2 regions of the Arsenophonus apicola genome follow, and region 1 is predicted to be linked to the other one. Evidence: predicted binding sites of a transcription regulator. Region 1 holds the regulator's gene; the other holds the start of a gene.
The links. Region 1 encodes LexA, which represses DNA repair genes until DNA is damaged. Its sites were predicted from a motif close to TNCTGTATGTACATACAGNA; they were not measured.
Positions count from the first base shown of each region.

Region 2: a site for LexA is predicted at 3,142-3,161, ahead of rmuC (DNA recombination protein RmuC). Genes of this name have one in related genera too.

Region 1 covers NZ_CP084222.1:3,014,136-3,022,223, reverse strand. The annotation lists gene plsB (glycerol-3-phosphate 1-O-acyltransferase PlsB) at 1-1,776, opposite strand, end outside; gene LDL57_RS14290 (diacylglycerol kinase) at 1,900-2,274, shown strand; gene lexA (transcriptional repressor LexA) at 2,376-2,990, shown strand; gene zur (zinc uptake transcriptional repressor Zur) at 3,201-3,665, opposite strand; gene gntK (gluconokinase) at 4,051-4,593, shown strand; gene gntU (gluconate transporter) at 4,590-5,951, shown strand; gene LDL57_RS14265 (protein bax) at 6,085-6,882, opposite strand; gene LDL57_RS14260 (DUF4056 domain-containing protein) at 7,119-8,088, opposite strand, start outside.
Region 2 covers NZ_CP084222.1:2,785,748-2,793,835, reverse strand. The annotation lists gene LDL57_RS13260 (carboxylate/amino acid/amine transporter) at 1-586, shown strand, start outside; gene LDL57_RS13255 (YidB family protein) at 673-1,065, opposite strand; gene udp (uridine phosphorylase) at 1,417-2,175, shown strand; gene LDL57_RS13245 (DedA family protein) at 2,555-3,085, shown strand; gene rmuC (DNA recombination protein RmuC) at 3,210-4,547, shown strand; gene ubiE (bifunctional demethylmenaquinone methyltransferase/2-methoxy-6-polyprenyl-1,4-benzoquinol methylase UbiE) at 4,635-5,390, shown strand; gene LDL57_RS13230 (ubiquinone biosynthesis accessory factor UbiJ) at 5,392-6,051, shown strand; gene ubiB (ubiquinone biosynthesis regulatory protein kinase UbiB) at 6,032-7,669, shown strand; gene tatA (twin-arginine translocase TatA/TatE family subunit) at 7,781-8,074, shown strand; gene tatB (Sec-independent protein translocase protein TatB) at 8,084-8,088, shown strand, end outside.

The DNA.
Region 1 (8,088 bases):
GTCATGTTCGACTTCAAACTTATCCAATTGCAATGCGTCTTCTAATAGCTGCTCGGCAGTTTTATTTGGTGTCGTGCTATCACCACTATAAGGCACATTTCTTAATAGTTGAAGGTAACATTCTATTTGTTCAATCAGTTGTTCTCGGGTTAATGCACGCTGGCGTGAGGCTAACAACACCGTTGAACATAAATTTACCGCATTAGCGGCAGCGGCGTTGTTAATTCTAACCATAATTTTATGAGCTAGCCGAGTCACGGTTAAATTTAGCCATGTTGGACGTTGGGGCTCAATGGCATCAATAGATTGACGCCACTCTGGAACATGTTTATTCAAATATTGTGTTAGCGCAATCGGTTGACCAAAATTAACATAACCTTGTCCTAGTTTACGCAATTTGCGTAAACCTCTTAACATTGAAAAAAATCCTTCTTTCTCTTTTGCTGCCCCTTTTAGTTCCTTAGCGTAGGTAGCAACCTCTAATACATGCTCATAGCCAATGTAAATAGGGACAATGGTAATTGGACGTGAATCACCTCGTAGCATTGCTTGTAGGGTCATTGACAGCGTGCCAGTTTTTGGTTCCAGTAGTCGGCCTGTTCGAGAGCGGCCGCCTTCGACAAAATATTCAATTGAATAACCACGAGCAAACAGTTCACTGAGATACTCACGAAATATGGTGGAGTAAAGTTTATTGCCCTTGAAGGAGCGGCGAATGAAAAAAGCACCTAAGTGACGAAAAATTGGGCCAGCAGGCCAAAAATTAAGATTGATACCAGCGGCGATATGAGGAGGAACTAAGCCTTGATGATAAAGTACGTAAGAGAGCAATAGATAATCCATGTGACTACGATGAGAAGGAATATAGACAATTTCATGGCCATCTTGCGCTAATTGGCGTACACGTTCGGCATGTTGCACATTAATTCCTTGATAAAGTCGATTCCATGTCCAACTAAGTACGCGGTCAGTAATACGGATCGCTTCATAGGAAAAATTAGCGGCAATTTCTTCCATCATGGCAATCGCATTATGTTTTGCCTTATCTAGTGAGATTTTTTTTGCTTTAGCCTCATCTTCAACTGCTTTTTCAATTGCTTTTGAAGTTAACAGCTTATTGAATAGATCGTGGCGTACAGGAAGTTTGGGGCCAACTGCTGCCAATCGTTGCCGTGAATAGTGAATGCGGGCGACTCGAGCAAGTTTGTTGGCAATAATTTTATCAGTACCATATTCGCCAGCCATTTGGCGCAAAGAGACAGTGGGTGAAAAACGAACAAAACTGTCACGTCCTAACCGGATAACGGCAAAGAATTTTTGAATACCATTAAGTAAACGTAACGGAGGCGCTGGTGAGTGGCCTTCTCGACCAGGTGCTCGACCGAACATCACTGATACGGGTAGCATCTGAATGTTTAGTTCGGGATTATGGCAATGAAGATCAAGATAAGCCGTAAACGTTTTTACGGAATCTTTACGTGGATTTGGCGAATAATAACGAAAGACACGCGGGCCATCATCGATAAAGACATAGGCAGGTAATTTAATTTCGTCTATTTCAATCGGATCAAGTGGATCAGGTAAACCAATAGAACAACATTGTTGACGTAACGTCAATAAGTCTGTTTTAGAATGATAAGGTAATACATATAGAAAAGGACGTGTCGTATCAAGATGCAATTCTTTAATTGGATCTGCTGGTATGAGTTTACTTTTTACCAATAATTTCATTGGTAAATCTAATAGATTGTAGTAAATTTTACGCCAAAATGACATAGATGAGCGATAGCCTCTTATTTGAATCCTACCCAAGCATATCAGAAATAGTAATTAATATCTGTTTAAAAGATAATAATTATACTAAATCCCATATAGAACTATATCTAGAGAGTAAATTTTATGGCAAATCAAACAACGGGACTAACCCGAATTATTAAAGCAACCGGTTATTCGCTCAAAGGATTAAGGTCAACTTGGAAGAGTGAAGCCGCTTTTAGACAAGAAGCAATTATGGTGATTATTGCCATCAGTGTGGCTTTTTTCCTTGATGTACAATGGATTGAACGGTTACTACTTATAAGTTCAGTGGTATTAATAGCTATTGTTGAATTATTAAATAGTGCGATTGAAGCAGTGGTTGATAGAATTGGTACAGAATTACATGAACTTTCTGGTAAGGCAAAAGATATGGGCTCAGCGGCTGTTTTTATTTCAATTTGGTTAGCTATTTTTATTTGGGCAATTGTGATCAGTAATCATTATTTCGTGAGCTAGTTATAAAAAATAGGGTTTTACACATTTTTCAGTTTAAAATCTTGATATAACTGTATATACTTACAGTGACAATGTGCGAATGCAAATAAATAGGGGGCGAAATGAAAGAATTAACGTTGAGGCAGCAGCAGGTCTATGATCTGGTGCGTGAACACATTTCGCAAACGGGTATGCCTCCCACACGCGCTGAAATTGCAACAAGTTTAGGTTTTCGTTCACCAAATGCAGCAGAGGAACATTTAAAGGCTTTGGCACGTAAAGGCGTGATCGAAATTGTTTCCGGTGCTTCTCGCGGTATCCGGCTACTACAAGAAGAAAATGAGGATGAATGGTTACCACTTATTGGTCGGGTGGCGGCAGGAGAACCATTACTTGCCCAAGAACATATCGAAAGCCATTATCGGATTGATGCTACTATTTTTAGACCTAGTGCTGATTTTTTATTGCGTGTTAATGGTATGTCCATGAAAAATATCGGAATTATGGATGGTGATTTACTTGCTGTACACAAAACACAACAGGTACATAATGGGCAAATTGTTGTTGCACGTATTGATGATGAAGTGACGGTTAAACGTTTCAAGCAAGCGGGTAGTAAAGTTGAATTAATTGCTGAAAATCCTGAATTTGAGCCAATTATTGTGGATTTGCGGACACAAAACTTAACTATTGAAGGACTCGCTGTTGGTATTATTCGTAGTAGTGATTCATTTTAGTCAAATTTTTAGTCATTTTATATCTAATTAATTTTTTAAGTTAATTCAGTTTAATTTATTGAAAAAAATATTATTATTTTCTAGTTTGTTTGATTTATAACTAATAAGTATTAAGTAAGATATTTTAAATTTTTATTGATTTTTTAATAAAGGCCGATTGTTCATACGCCTGGCCTTTGTATCTCTATTTAACCTTAATAATGCATAGTTTTAACAGGATTTTTTCTCGATTTTGTAGCAAGGCGAGCATAGTCCATGGCTTTCAACAACGGTATGAGATAACTGAAAACCAGTCTGTTTGGCTAATTTTATAATAGCGGTTTCTACTGTTTGACCATTACTTTCGGCGACACTGCCGCAACTGTCACAAATTAACATAACTGAAGTATGTTTAGGATCCTCAAAATGATGACAAATAACATAACTATTTGTTGATTCTATTTTGTGAATAAATCCTTGTTCTAAGAGAAATTCTAGGCCACGATATATGGTTGGTGGTTTAGCTTGAGGTTCAGAAATTCTAAGTAGGTCAAGCAAATCATAAGCACTAATAGCACAAGGTTGAGCTGCTACAAGGCGCAATACCTCTTCTCTTTGTGGCGTTAAACGTACGTTACGCGCTTGGCATATTTTCTTAGCTTGGGACAGTATTTTTTCCTGATCTTGCTTTGTCATGAATTATCCTAAGGTGAAGATCATTATAATAATGATATTATCATATTTATACTTTTTGATATCTACCATAGTTCTAAAATAAATAATATCTTTTACTATTTTCTAATAATGTTTTTTTATTTTCTATTGTTATAAATAGATACTAAATTGGAAAATAGCACATATAGTCAATCGTAATTAAAATGATTAATTTCAACGAGCTAACGGAACTAATATTAATTATTGCTGGTTATATTAAGAGCTATAAAACCGATAACGAGTTTTACTTGTGCTCAGATCCGCCTCTTTACTGAGATTCCTATCACAAATCTATTATATTATTTTTTTATAACTGATAATTATCAGTAAGATTTTATATATTGCCTGATTTTTAACGGAGTTTTTAATGAGTGATACCAAAAAAATACACCATGTTTTTATACTGATGGGGGTATCTGGTAGTGGTAAATCTGCAGTTGCGAGTGGGATCGCTCAGAAAACAGGAGCTGCGTTTTTAGATGGTGATTTTTTGCATCCACGTGCCAATATTGAAAAGATGTCGGCTGGCCATGCTTTGAATGATTCTGATCGACTGCCTTGGCTTAAAGCATTGAATGATGCTATTTTTGCTATGCAAAGAACAAATAGTGTTTCTTTAATTGTTTGTTCCGCTTTGAAAAAAAAATATCGAGATATTTTAAGAGATGGAAATCAACATCTGTCATTCCTTTATCTTGAAGGAGACTTTAAGTTAATAGAAGGCCGATTAAAAAAGCGTAAAAATCATTTTTTCAAACCAAATATGTTGGTCTCGCAGTTTGACACTTTGGAAGTACCCAGTAATGATGAAAAAGATGTGTATGTCATCGATATTAAGCCACCATTAATTGAGGTTATTGATAATACAGTAAAATTAATTGATGAAATTATTACTAAGGAAAATAGATGAACACGCCTATTCCTGAAACATTCAATATGCTGATATTGACCTTGACTGCAGCAGGTGCAGTCTTTTTATTGTTGTTTCTGGTTATGTATGCAAGATTACACGCTTTCATTGCATTGATGGTAGTTTCTATTTTAGCGGGACTGTTTTCTGGCATGCCGGTTAAAAAAATTATAGAAACAATGCAAGAAGGTATGGCAGGAACATTAGGATTCTTAGCAATTGTTGTGGCATTGGGAACCATGTTTGGACGAATACTCCATGAAACGGGCGCATTAGAGCAAATTGCGATAAAATTAATAACTTGTTTTGGTGAAAAGCGGACTAATTTAGCTATAGGTATTACAGGATTAATTTGTGCATTGCCACTTTTTTTTGATGTCGCCATAGTATTATTAATTGGTATTGTTTTTACCATTACTAACCGTTTAGGCGGGAATGTTGTTAAAACAGCTATCCCGCTCTTTGCTGGAGTAGCTGCTGCTGCTGCATTTTTACTTCCGGGCCCAACGCCAATGTTGGTTGCATCTCAGATGAATGCTGATTTTGGTTGGATGATTTTAATTGGCATATGTGCAGCGATCCCTGCAATGCTTATCGCTGGCCCATTATTTGGTAATTTTATTAGCCAACATGTTTTTATTGCGTTACCTGAAAATTATCAAGGTAATAAGAGCAAAAAAGGAAAAATGCCAAGTTTTACATTCAGCTTATTAATCGTACTATTTCCTTTAGCGTTGGTAGGATTGAAAACATTAAGTAATTATTTTTTGGTAAAAGATTCTGTTGCAGAGCAATGGTTAGAGTTTATTGGCCACCCATTTATAGCATTGCTGTTAGCTTGTCTATTTGCTATCTATGGTTTAGGGTTTCGCTATGGTATGAATAGAGAAAAAGTGATGGAAATCTGCTCCGCAGCGATCCAACCGGCAGGAATTATTTTACTCATAACAGGCGCTGGAGGCGTTTTTAAGCAAGTTTTAGTAAATTCAGGTGTTGGGCCAGTATTAGGTAATGCGTTAATGAATACTGGTTTACCAATCGCATTGGCTTGTTTTGTCTTAGCGGCTGCTGTACGTATTATTCAAGGCTCAGCGACGGTAGCTTGTTTAACAACTATTGGGCTTATATTGCCGGTTATCAGTGAGTTAGGTTATTCTGGCGCTCAATTAGCTGCTTTGGCAGTTTGTATTTCTGGCGGATCAATTGTACTAAGCCACGTAAATGACTCTGGGTTTTGGTTATTTAGTAAATTTACTGGTGCTAGCGAGGGCCAAACATTAAAAACTTGGACTTTAATGGAAACCATTCTAGGGACAGTTGGTGCGATTATAGGGATGCTATTTTTTGTTTTTCTTTGATGCTAGCGAATAAACCGAATTTTAAATGATGCTATTCTGTTAGGGATCAGTGTGTTTATATTAAAAAAATAATAAAATCCATACATTTATTATGTATGGATTTTATTTTTAGTAATTATTACAGCAAAGTCGATCAAATATGTTTTGGCATATTCTGTTGAACTTGGGTGATTAATTCTTCGTTACTAGAGAACATCTGTTGTAAATAACGATTATATTCTCTTCCAAGTTGTGAGTAGTTTTTCAGATGATCAATTAATACACTAGTATTTAATGAATTCTGAGTTCTACGCTGCTGTGCGCGTGAATTGCGTAATAATTGATAGGCATTATTAGTATTCAAATTCTTTAAGTATGCATAGACAGATGCATCGACAGATGAATATACCGCATAGCCTTTGATGGTACCTTTGCTATAGGTACACTTACGACCGCATTTCATGCCAAACAAGTTATTATTTTTCTGTGCTAAGCCAGAAGCTCCCCAACCTGATTCTGTTGCTGCTTGGGTAACAACAAAATGGGTAGGAATAATATCTACACGACTTAGCAGATTGTTCCAGTTTAAGCTAGCAGGGGAACTGCATTGTATATTATAACTGGTACAAATCTGATTTAGTCGTTGTTTATCGGCTGCATTCCAATTTTTATTGTAACGCTTGGATAATAACCACTGACGATCTTTCATGATCTTGTAGTTGTATTTTTCAATTATTGGGACAATTGCTTTTAAAAACGCTTTCTTGCGAGCTGCTCCTGATGGGTATTTGCGCATATCAGGCAGACGAGTTAGTTCTTTTGTCTGCACAGGTTTGTAATAATACTCATTTAGAGACAAACTCGTACTGGTTGATGAATAACTAAAACTAGTTGATAACAATAACATCAAGAAAGCGAAGACGGCGTTAGTCCTCATCGTTCGAGAGGGCATGGCGCTTCTCCTCGTTTCAAGTTGAACAAAAATTGCACAAATCCTAGCAGATAAATTTAACAAGTGCTACTCATTATTAGCCATATATTAGTTATATTTTAGTTTTAATTTGTTATTTTTAATGAAAAATAATATTATTTTTATTTTACAATAAGTTGCATTTTTTAATATATAAAAAAGTTAAATTTAATTAATTAATTAGTGAACTACTCTATTTTTAGCATAAATTAATCATTTTATTGCTGCTTTAGCGCTAAATTATCGCGAATTTCAGTAAATTTCGCTATTTGTGAAAAGTCTTCACGCGTCCAGTAACCATTTTTAGCGGGTAACACAGTAGAATATTTTGTTGGCCACAGTTGTAGTTGCGCAAATTGGGATAAATTATAATGTTTATAATTCTGAGGAAGTGACAGTTTGTGTCCGTGTTGGATATTTTTAGGTGGCATGACTGGCATACGTGTACTACTGGTTTCATAGTCTCGTTTTAGCAACAGAAATTTTTCAGGTACATGCATTTTGCTATTCCACCATAGATTATCTTCCTGATCGAACATTTGTTGGGTTTCTTTTTTAGTGTAAGCACCTAATTCTTTTAGTGCTAATGGTAATATTTTAGCCATAGCAGTACTAAATTGTGATACTGAACTTGCTTGACCTTGTAAAATTAGTGTCAGGGCAAGACGAGCGCCTAACAAGTTGGAATAGAGATCTTCAGGTGAAAAAGCGGAAATGCCTTCAGAAAAACCAGGTACAGATTCATAGCCATAACTTTGAGCAATTTCATGCCAGGCAGCTAATTCAAATGCTAACTCAGCCGCGAGGTAAGCACTTAGTGTATAACGTTCAAGATAGGAAGTTGATGGTTTGGTGGCAAAAAGTTGTATTTTGCGGGTAGCTAATTCATCATCCAGTTGTATTTGATAATTTTCTCCCAGATGAGCAAAAATTTCAGTAAAAAGATATAGGGTATAATCTGCAGTATCTTTTACATGGGCAATGTCAATAAACCCTCCTTTTTCTGTATAAAGAATGCCTAATTTTTCTTTACTAAGTCCGCTAAGGGCTGTTAATGTCCCCCAAAAGCTATCATTATAATGATGTTCACCTAGTTTGTTTGCTTCAACAATATTTTCAATTCGATAAAAAGGGATTGGTATTTGCCAAAGTTTAACTTTGAGATTATAACCAAAAGCACAACAAGGT
Region 2 (8,088 bases), 230 kb from region 1:
GCTTTATATAACGTTATTTTATGATCTATTGGTAAGACAACATTTACGCTGGGGATACTTGTTTAGTGCAATGTTGGCAGTGATAGGTGCCGCTATCATTCGCTATGATCATTTGAGTGGATCTTTTTGGCTAGGGTTACTTTATGTGCAGTTGGCGAATATTTTCTTTGCAATTGGCCAAGTTGGTTACAAAAGAATAATGGAAATTTATCCAATCCCACAGCGGCAAGCCTTTTCATGGTTCTATATCGGCGCCTGTATGGTGGCATTATTCGGTTGGATGATATTTGGTGATGTAAGTAAATTACCCATGACAAAAATACAGTGGGGCGTTTTAATTTGGTTGGGGGTGGGCGCTTCCGGTATTGGCTATTTTATGTGGAATTATGGTGCGACACAGGTAGATGCTGGCACTTTGGCCATTATGAATAATATGTTGGTACCAGCCGGCTTATTGGTTAATTTTGTCATTTGGCAGCAACATCCCAATTGGCTTAGCTTTATTTTAGGTAGTAGTTTACTATTGTTATCACTTTGGGTGCATCGACATTGGCTCTATCGATCGACTTTACGCAAGGTAAATTAAGTGCTAACGATTGGATCCAGCCAGGCGGAAATTAGCACTAGCTTTTAAATGAAATTTGCCCATCTAACAGCGATGGGCAATAATGATTAACCACCAAAAAATTTATCTTTTAGTAATTTCATACCAATCGACGTTAAATCTAATTTTTCCGGTATTTTGCCATCCGGGGTTGCTGTATTAACTAATTTAGGCAAATACTCAGCAATTAAGGAAGAAGTTTGTTCTGAATTTAAACCGACTTTACTGGCGAGGGTAGAAATATTACTTGCGCCAAATATTGAGCTAATTTGCTCCATACTTACGGGTAAGTTCTCACCTGAACCTATCCAGGATTGAATAATTCCACCAAATCCTTGTTGTTCAAATTTCTCAATTAAGCCACGTATGCCACCTTGTGTTTCAATCCAGCTTAAAATATTTTTATATTGATTAAATTTTTCACCACCAACCATACTGGTAAGTTGATCTAAAAATCCCATGATAACCCCCTTGCAACATAAAAATTGGTTAAACGATTCGTATCTTCCAACCTTTAAATTTAACAAGGTTAGAAATTATTAAAATTTTTGCTAGTCTTACGTTAATAATAGTGAGTGATAAGCTAAAAATACAATAAAAGCCTAAAAGATTTACCAGATCCTTTTATTTAATCAAGTGATTTTTATTTATTAAAAATACGATATGATCAAATTAGCATAAATAATTTGATCATATTTTTAAGTAAAAGCCGCTTTTCTTTTTTGTTTTAAATGATCCTTATCATTAAAAACTGATCATTTTATTATTAAATTAATGGATTAAATAAATTAAAAATACAATATGGTGTAATTATGTCTGATGTTTTTCATTTAGGACTCACTAAAAATGATTTACAAGGTGCAACAATTGCTATTGTACCCGGCGATCCAAATCGGGTAGAAAGGATTGCCAAATTAATGGATAATCCGGTATATCTGGCATCGCTACGTGAATTTACCTCCTGGCGTGCTGAACTTAATGGTAAACCAATTATTATTTGTTCAACCGGCATTGGTGGCCCCTCTACTTCAATTGCCGTTGAAGAATTGGCGCAATTAGGAATACGTACTTTTCTTCGTATCGGCACTACCGGCGCCATTCAAAAAAATATCAATGTAGGGGATGTACTCATTACAACTGGCGCGGTACGCCTAGATGGTGCCAGCTTACATTTTGCCCCTTTAGAATACCCTGCCGTAGCGGATTTTAATTGTACCAATGCGCTTTATGAAGCTGCTAAAGCAGCAGGGATCACAACCCATGTTGGTATTACCGCTTCTTCAGATACTTTTTATCCTGGTCAGGAACGTTACGATACTTATAGTGGTCGGGTTGTTCGTCGATTTCGCGGATCGATGGAAGAATGGCAAAAGATGGGAGTGATTAATTATGAAATGGAGTCGGCCACCTTACTGACTATGTGCTCTAGCCAAGGATTATCAGCAGGTATGATAGCCGGTGTGATTGTTAACCGGACACAACAAGAAACGCCTGATGAAATTTTATTACGCCAAACTGAAGGAAATGTTTTAGGGATCGTTGTTGATGCGGTGCGCCGGTTATTGAATTAATAAATACTACCTGTTTTGCTACTTTATTTGATAAAACGAGTATAACTTTTTGTTATTTTTATAAAATTAGGATAAATTTATTTTATTATATATTTTTATTTAATCGCGGTTTTTATTCGTCTTAAGTAATATTCGTTTTATTTTTTATTATCGTAGGTATTCAATAAGCTTTATTTTGATCAATTAACGGCTAATTTTCTTATTTCGTTTTTTTTAGTAAACCAATTAATGTTAACTGGCGGATAATAGCATAGAATAAAATAACTTAAATTTATCATTTTATAAGTTAAACTTGTCGCATTATTATATTTCAAGCTGACAATAATTTACATTATTGCCGACATAATAACGAAGGATTAACTGTAATAGGAATAATAAATTGACTTTGTCTGAGATTATTAATGTTATTACCGAATTTTCCCGTCATCATCAAATATTAGCTATTATTATTGTTTTTATATTAGCTTTTGGCGAATCGTTAGCCTTTATTTCTCTATTGTTACCAGCAACAGTAATTTTGCTTGGTTTAGGTGCATTAATTGGTGATAATGGACTTGCTTTTTTACCGATATGGTTTGCTGCCGCTTGTGGTGCTTTTTTGGGTGATTGGTTGTCTTATTGGTTTGGTTTTCATTATAAGAACAGTGTACGCCATATGTGGCCAATTTCTCGTCGTCCTGAAGTGCTCGATCGGGGTCATCGTTTTTTTGACCGTTGGGGAGTATGGAGTGTTTTTCTTGGCCGTTTTCTAGGCCCCTTAAGGGCGGTAATTCCCTTAGTAGCAGGTATTTGTGCTATGCCTAAACATTATTTTCAGCTGGCTAATTTACTTTCTGCCATGATCTGGGCATTTGCTATTTTAGCGCCAGGGGCATTTGGTTTATCTTGGCTTGCTCAGTGGATGGGGTAAAACAGTCGTTAAATTTCAGCCTCACGCAGTTGGTTGACCAAAATAAGCAAATTTTATTCTGGACATTTATACAGTAGACCACTAAGTTACTTTATAAAATAAAGACTATTTTAAGGAAACCCAGGTGGATATTCAGTTATTATATGCAATTATTGGATTTCTTACCGGCACACTCTTTGGTGGCAGTTTGATCTGGCTAGTTATTGCGCAGAAAATGAATAAAAAAGAGTCGGAATTGCGCGACTTTTATAGTATTCAGGCTTGCTATGAGGAAAAAATCGCCCACCTCGAATATTGGAAAATTGAGTGTGAACAACGTGAGCAAGAATTGAGATCACAAAGGGAAATTAATCGTAATCAAGAAGTTGAATTACGTGAAGTGATGACACGGCTTGAAGAGACACGACTGGCTTTTGAAGAGAAACAGCGGCTGTTACTTAATAGTGAGCAGCGGTTAAATGTTCAATTTGAGAATTTAGCCAATCGTATTTTTGAACAGAATGAACGTCGCGCTTCTGAGCAGAACCGTCAGAGTTTAATTGCACTATTAACACCTTTCCGTGAACAACTGGACGGTTTTCGCCGTCAGGTACATGAAAGTTTTAGTCAGGAAGCGCGTGAGCGTCATACCCTAGCGCATGAAATTCGTCAGCTTCAGCAGTTAAATGCAGAGATGGCAAAAGAAACGATTAATCTGACTAAAGCGCTAAAAGGGGATAATAAAATTCAGGGCAATTGGGGAGAGACAATTCTTTCTCGCATATTGGAGGCTTCTGGGCTAAGGCAGGGGCATGAATTTGAAACTCAAGTCAGTATCAATACCTCCAATAGCCGTTATCAGCCGGATGTGATTATTCGTTTACCACAAGGTAAAGATGTTGTAATCGACGCTAAAATGTCTCTGACAGCTTATGAGCACTATTTTAATAGTGAAGATGAGCAGCAGCGAGCTACGGCATTGCGGGGGCATGTTAATTCTGTGCGTAACCATATAAAAGAGCTTGGACGAAAAGATTATCATCAATTAAATGGATTAAGATCGCTAGATTATGTATTAATGTTTATTCCACTCGAACCCGCTTATTTGATTGCTTTACGTGAAGCCCCTGACCTGATTGACGAAGGGTTGAGAAATAATATTTTACTGGTTTGTCCTTCAACCTTATTGGTGGCAGTACGCACTATTAATAATTTGTGGCGCTATGAACGACAGAGTCAAAATGCGCAAGTCATTGCTGAGCGTGCCGCTAGAATGTATGACAAAATGCGATTATTTGTCGATGATATACAGGTTTTGGGTCAGAGTTTGAGCAAAGCACAGCTGAATTATCAATCGGCGATCAAAAAATTAGCGGAAGGAAAAGGTAATTTGATTAGTCAGGCGGAAAGTTTAAAAGAATTGGGAATAGAAGTGAAACGTCCGATTGATACTGAATTTAGCAAACAAACTGCTAAATCATAATTAACAAAAATCGGTAGATCGTAAATAAGTGCTTGCGATAAACATGATTACACTTTCGATTATTTTAATGATTAAATGAGCGTGAATATGGTAGATCCAATTAAAGAAACCACTGATTTTGGCTTTCGTAAAGTAGCCAAGGATGAGAAAGCGAATTTGGTTGCTGCTGTTTTTCATTCGGTGGCCGCGAAATATGATCTTATGAACGATCTTATGTCATTAGGGATCCATCGAATCTGGAAACGTTTTACGATAGAAGCTAGTGGCGCACGCCGCGGGCAATATATTTTAGATCTGGCGGGTGGGACTGGCGACTTGACAGCTAAATTTGCTAAAATAGTTGGCGAAAAAGGTGAGGTTGTTCTTGCTGATATCAATGATTCTATGCTGAAGATGGGGCGAGAAAAGCTCCGTGATCGGGGTATTGTTGGTAATGTTAATTATGTCCAGGCTAATGCTGAAGAACTGCCTTTCCTTGATAACTACTTTGATTGCATTAGTATTTCTTTTGGGCTGCGCAATGTTACTGATAAAGATAAAGCACTTAAATCAATGTTTAGGGTGTTAAAACCTGGCGGTCGTTTATTAGTATTAGAGTTTTCAAAACCCATTTTACCCGCATTAACTAAAGCTTATGATGCCTACTCTTTTCATATTTTGCCACGCGTTGGTCAAATGATAGTTAATGATGCCGATAGCTATCGCTATCTAGCTGAATCTATTCGCATGCATCCAGATCAGGACACGTTAAAAGCAATGATGGAGTTAGTCGGGTTTGAACAAGTTTCCTATACCAATATGACTGGTGGAATTGTTGCCCTACATAGAGGGTTCAAATTTTAAAATGGCTACCTCGTCAACGAAAAGCGATTCAACAATACCTGTATTACATGCGGCAGCAGCTTCCTTTTTACAGAACATGTTGAATAAATTTTTTTATCGGGAAGTGGCGTTGAAATCAGCCAGAATAAGGTTGATTGGCAAAGTGTTGGCGATTAATTTAAAAGAGTTATCTCAACCATTAATACTTATCTTCTCCGAGCAACGAGTTGATGTCGTAAATCAGTGGCCTACACCGGCAGATTGTGTGATAAAAACGGCGTTTGTAACGCTAGTGCAGCTTAAAGATAAACAACAACTTTCAACGCTTATCAACGATGGCAAGATTGTTATCGAAGGGGATATGCAAATTGTGCAGCATTGGTCAGCATTGCTTGATGCTGCGCAATGGGATCCCGCTCATTATCTTGCTCCTTATGTCGGTAATGTCCTTGCCGAAGGGATGAGCCGCTGGGTGAAAAAAGGTTTAATTGGAATAAATGGTTTGTTATATCAACAAAAAAATCATTTTAAAGATGTATTGGTGGAAGAATGGCGAATGTCTCCTAATACATTGGAAGTGCTAAGTTTTGCTGATAAGGTTGAGAAAGTGGCAGCGGATATTGCAAAACTGGAACAGCGTTTGGCTAAATTGGAGGAAAAATATGAGACCGGGAGAGATTAAACGGCTCTATTTTATCGTTCGAGTATTTCTAAATTATGGTTTAGATGAACTCATTCCCAAAATTAAATTTACTTTACCACTAAGGGTTGGACGCCATTGTTTATTTTGGTTATCAAATAAGCATAAAGACAAAGCCCTTGGTGAACGCTTACGTTTAGCTTTACAAGATTTAGGCCCGGTTTGGATTAAATTAGGTCAGATGCTATCTACTCGTCGCGATCTTTTTCCCACTATAATTTCTGACCAATTAGCATTATTGCAAGATAAAGTTGCTAGTTTCGATGGCCGATTGGCTCGTCAACATATAGAGCAGTCATTAGGTGGCTCTCTTGAAACCTGGTTCGATGATTTTGATGAGGAGCCCTTGGCCTCGGCCTCAATTGCCCAAGTACATACGGCAAAATTAAAACAGAATAATAAACAAATTGTAATTAAAGTCATTCGCCCAGATATATTACCTATTATTAAAGCCGATATAAACTTGATGTATCGGCTGGCTAATTGGATCCCACTTTTACCTGATGGAAGGCGTTTACGTCCGCGGGAAGTTGTTCGAGAGTATGAAAAAACATTAATTGATGAATTAAATTTGTTGCGTGAGGCAGCAAATGCAATCCAATTGAGGCGTAATTTTGAAAATAGTTCCATGCTTTATATTCCCGAAGTCTATTCAGACTACTGTCGGGAGAATGTGATGGTTATGGAGCGTATTTATGGTATTCCTGTTTCTGATATTGACGCGTTAAAGAAACAGGGAATTAATATGAAGTTATTAGCTGAGCGCGGGGTAAAAGTCTTTTTTACCCAAGTTTTTCGCGATAGCTTTTTTCATGCTGATATGCATCCTGGTAATATTTTTATCAGTCGAGAGCAAACTGAGGATCCACAATATATCGGTATTGATTGTGGTATTGTCGGTTCGTTAAATAAAGAAGATAAACGTTATTTGGCAGAAAATTTTATCGCCTTTTTTAATCGTGATTACCGGAAGGTAGCTGAATTACATGTCGATTCGGGTTGGGTACCAGCTGATACTAATGTAGAAGATTTTGAATTTGCCATTCGAACAGTATGCGAGCCAATTTTTGAGAAACCACTGGCAGAAATTTCTTTTGGTCATGTTTTATTCAATTTATTCAATACCGCCCGTCGTTTTAATATGGAGGTTCAGCCTCAATTAGTGTTACTGCAAAAAACCTTGATCTATATTGAAGGCTTGGGAAGGCAGCTTTATCCACAACTAGATTTGTGGAAGACAGCCAAACCTTTTCTTGAAGATTGGCTACATCGGCAAATGGGATTAGCGGCGATTATTAGTGCATTTAAGGAAAAAGCACCCTATTGGGCAGAAAAAATGCCAGAAATTCCTGATCTTATTTACGGAGCGCTTAAGCAACATAAATATTTACAAGATAGTATTGATAAATTCTCTGTCCAGCTACAAGGCCAACAAGTAAAGCAAAGACAAGGCCAATATTTACTTGGAATTGGCGCAACTTGCTTGATATCTGGTACTTTATTGCAGATTTTCGATTCAAAAATTGCTGCCATTGGGTTTATCTTTTTCGGTATAATTGCATGGGGTGTGGGATGGTATCGTACAGGTAAAATTGGCTAAAGTTTGTCTTTAAACAAATTTATCTTAGGATCTGTATGTATCTTACATAAAATTAGTTGTTTATAATGAAATTATACATAGTTGAACCTAATTTCGTAGAGGTATATATCAATGGGAACAACAATTGCTATGGCTACATTTGGTAGTCCCGGTCAGCTTCTTATTATTGCTTTATTGGTTGTTTTAATTTTCGGTACTAAGAAATTACGCTCACTCGGCTCAGATTTGGGGGAGTCATTAAAAAACTTCAAAAAAGCAATGAGTGATGATCATAGTAAAACTGATGATAGTAACAAAGCAGAAAAACAGCAGGCTGATGCAGACTTTAAACCGAAAAACATTACTGAAAAAACAACCATAAGTCAGACAAAAGAAACGGCTGAAAATAAAAAAAATAAAGAGTAGGTATGAACCGTGCT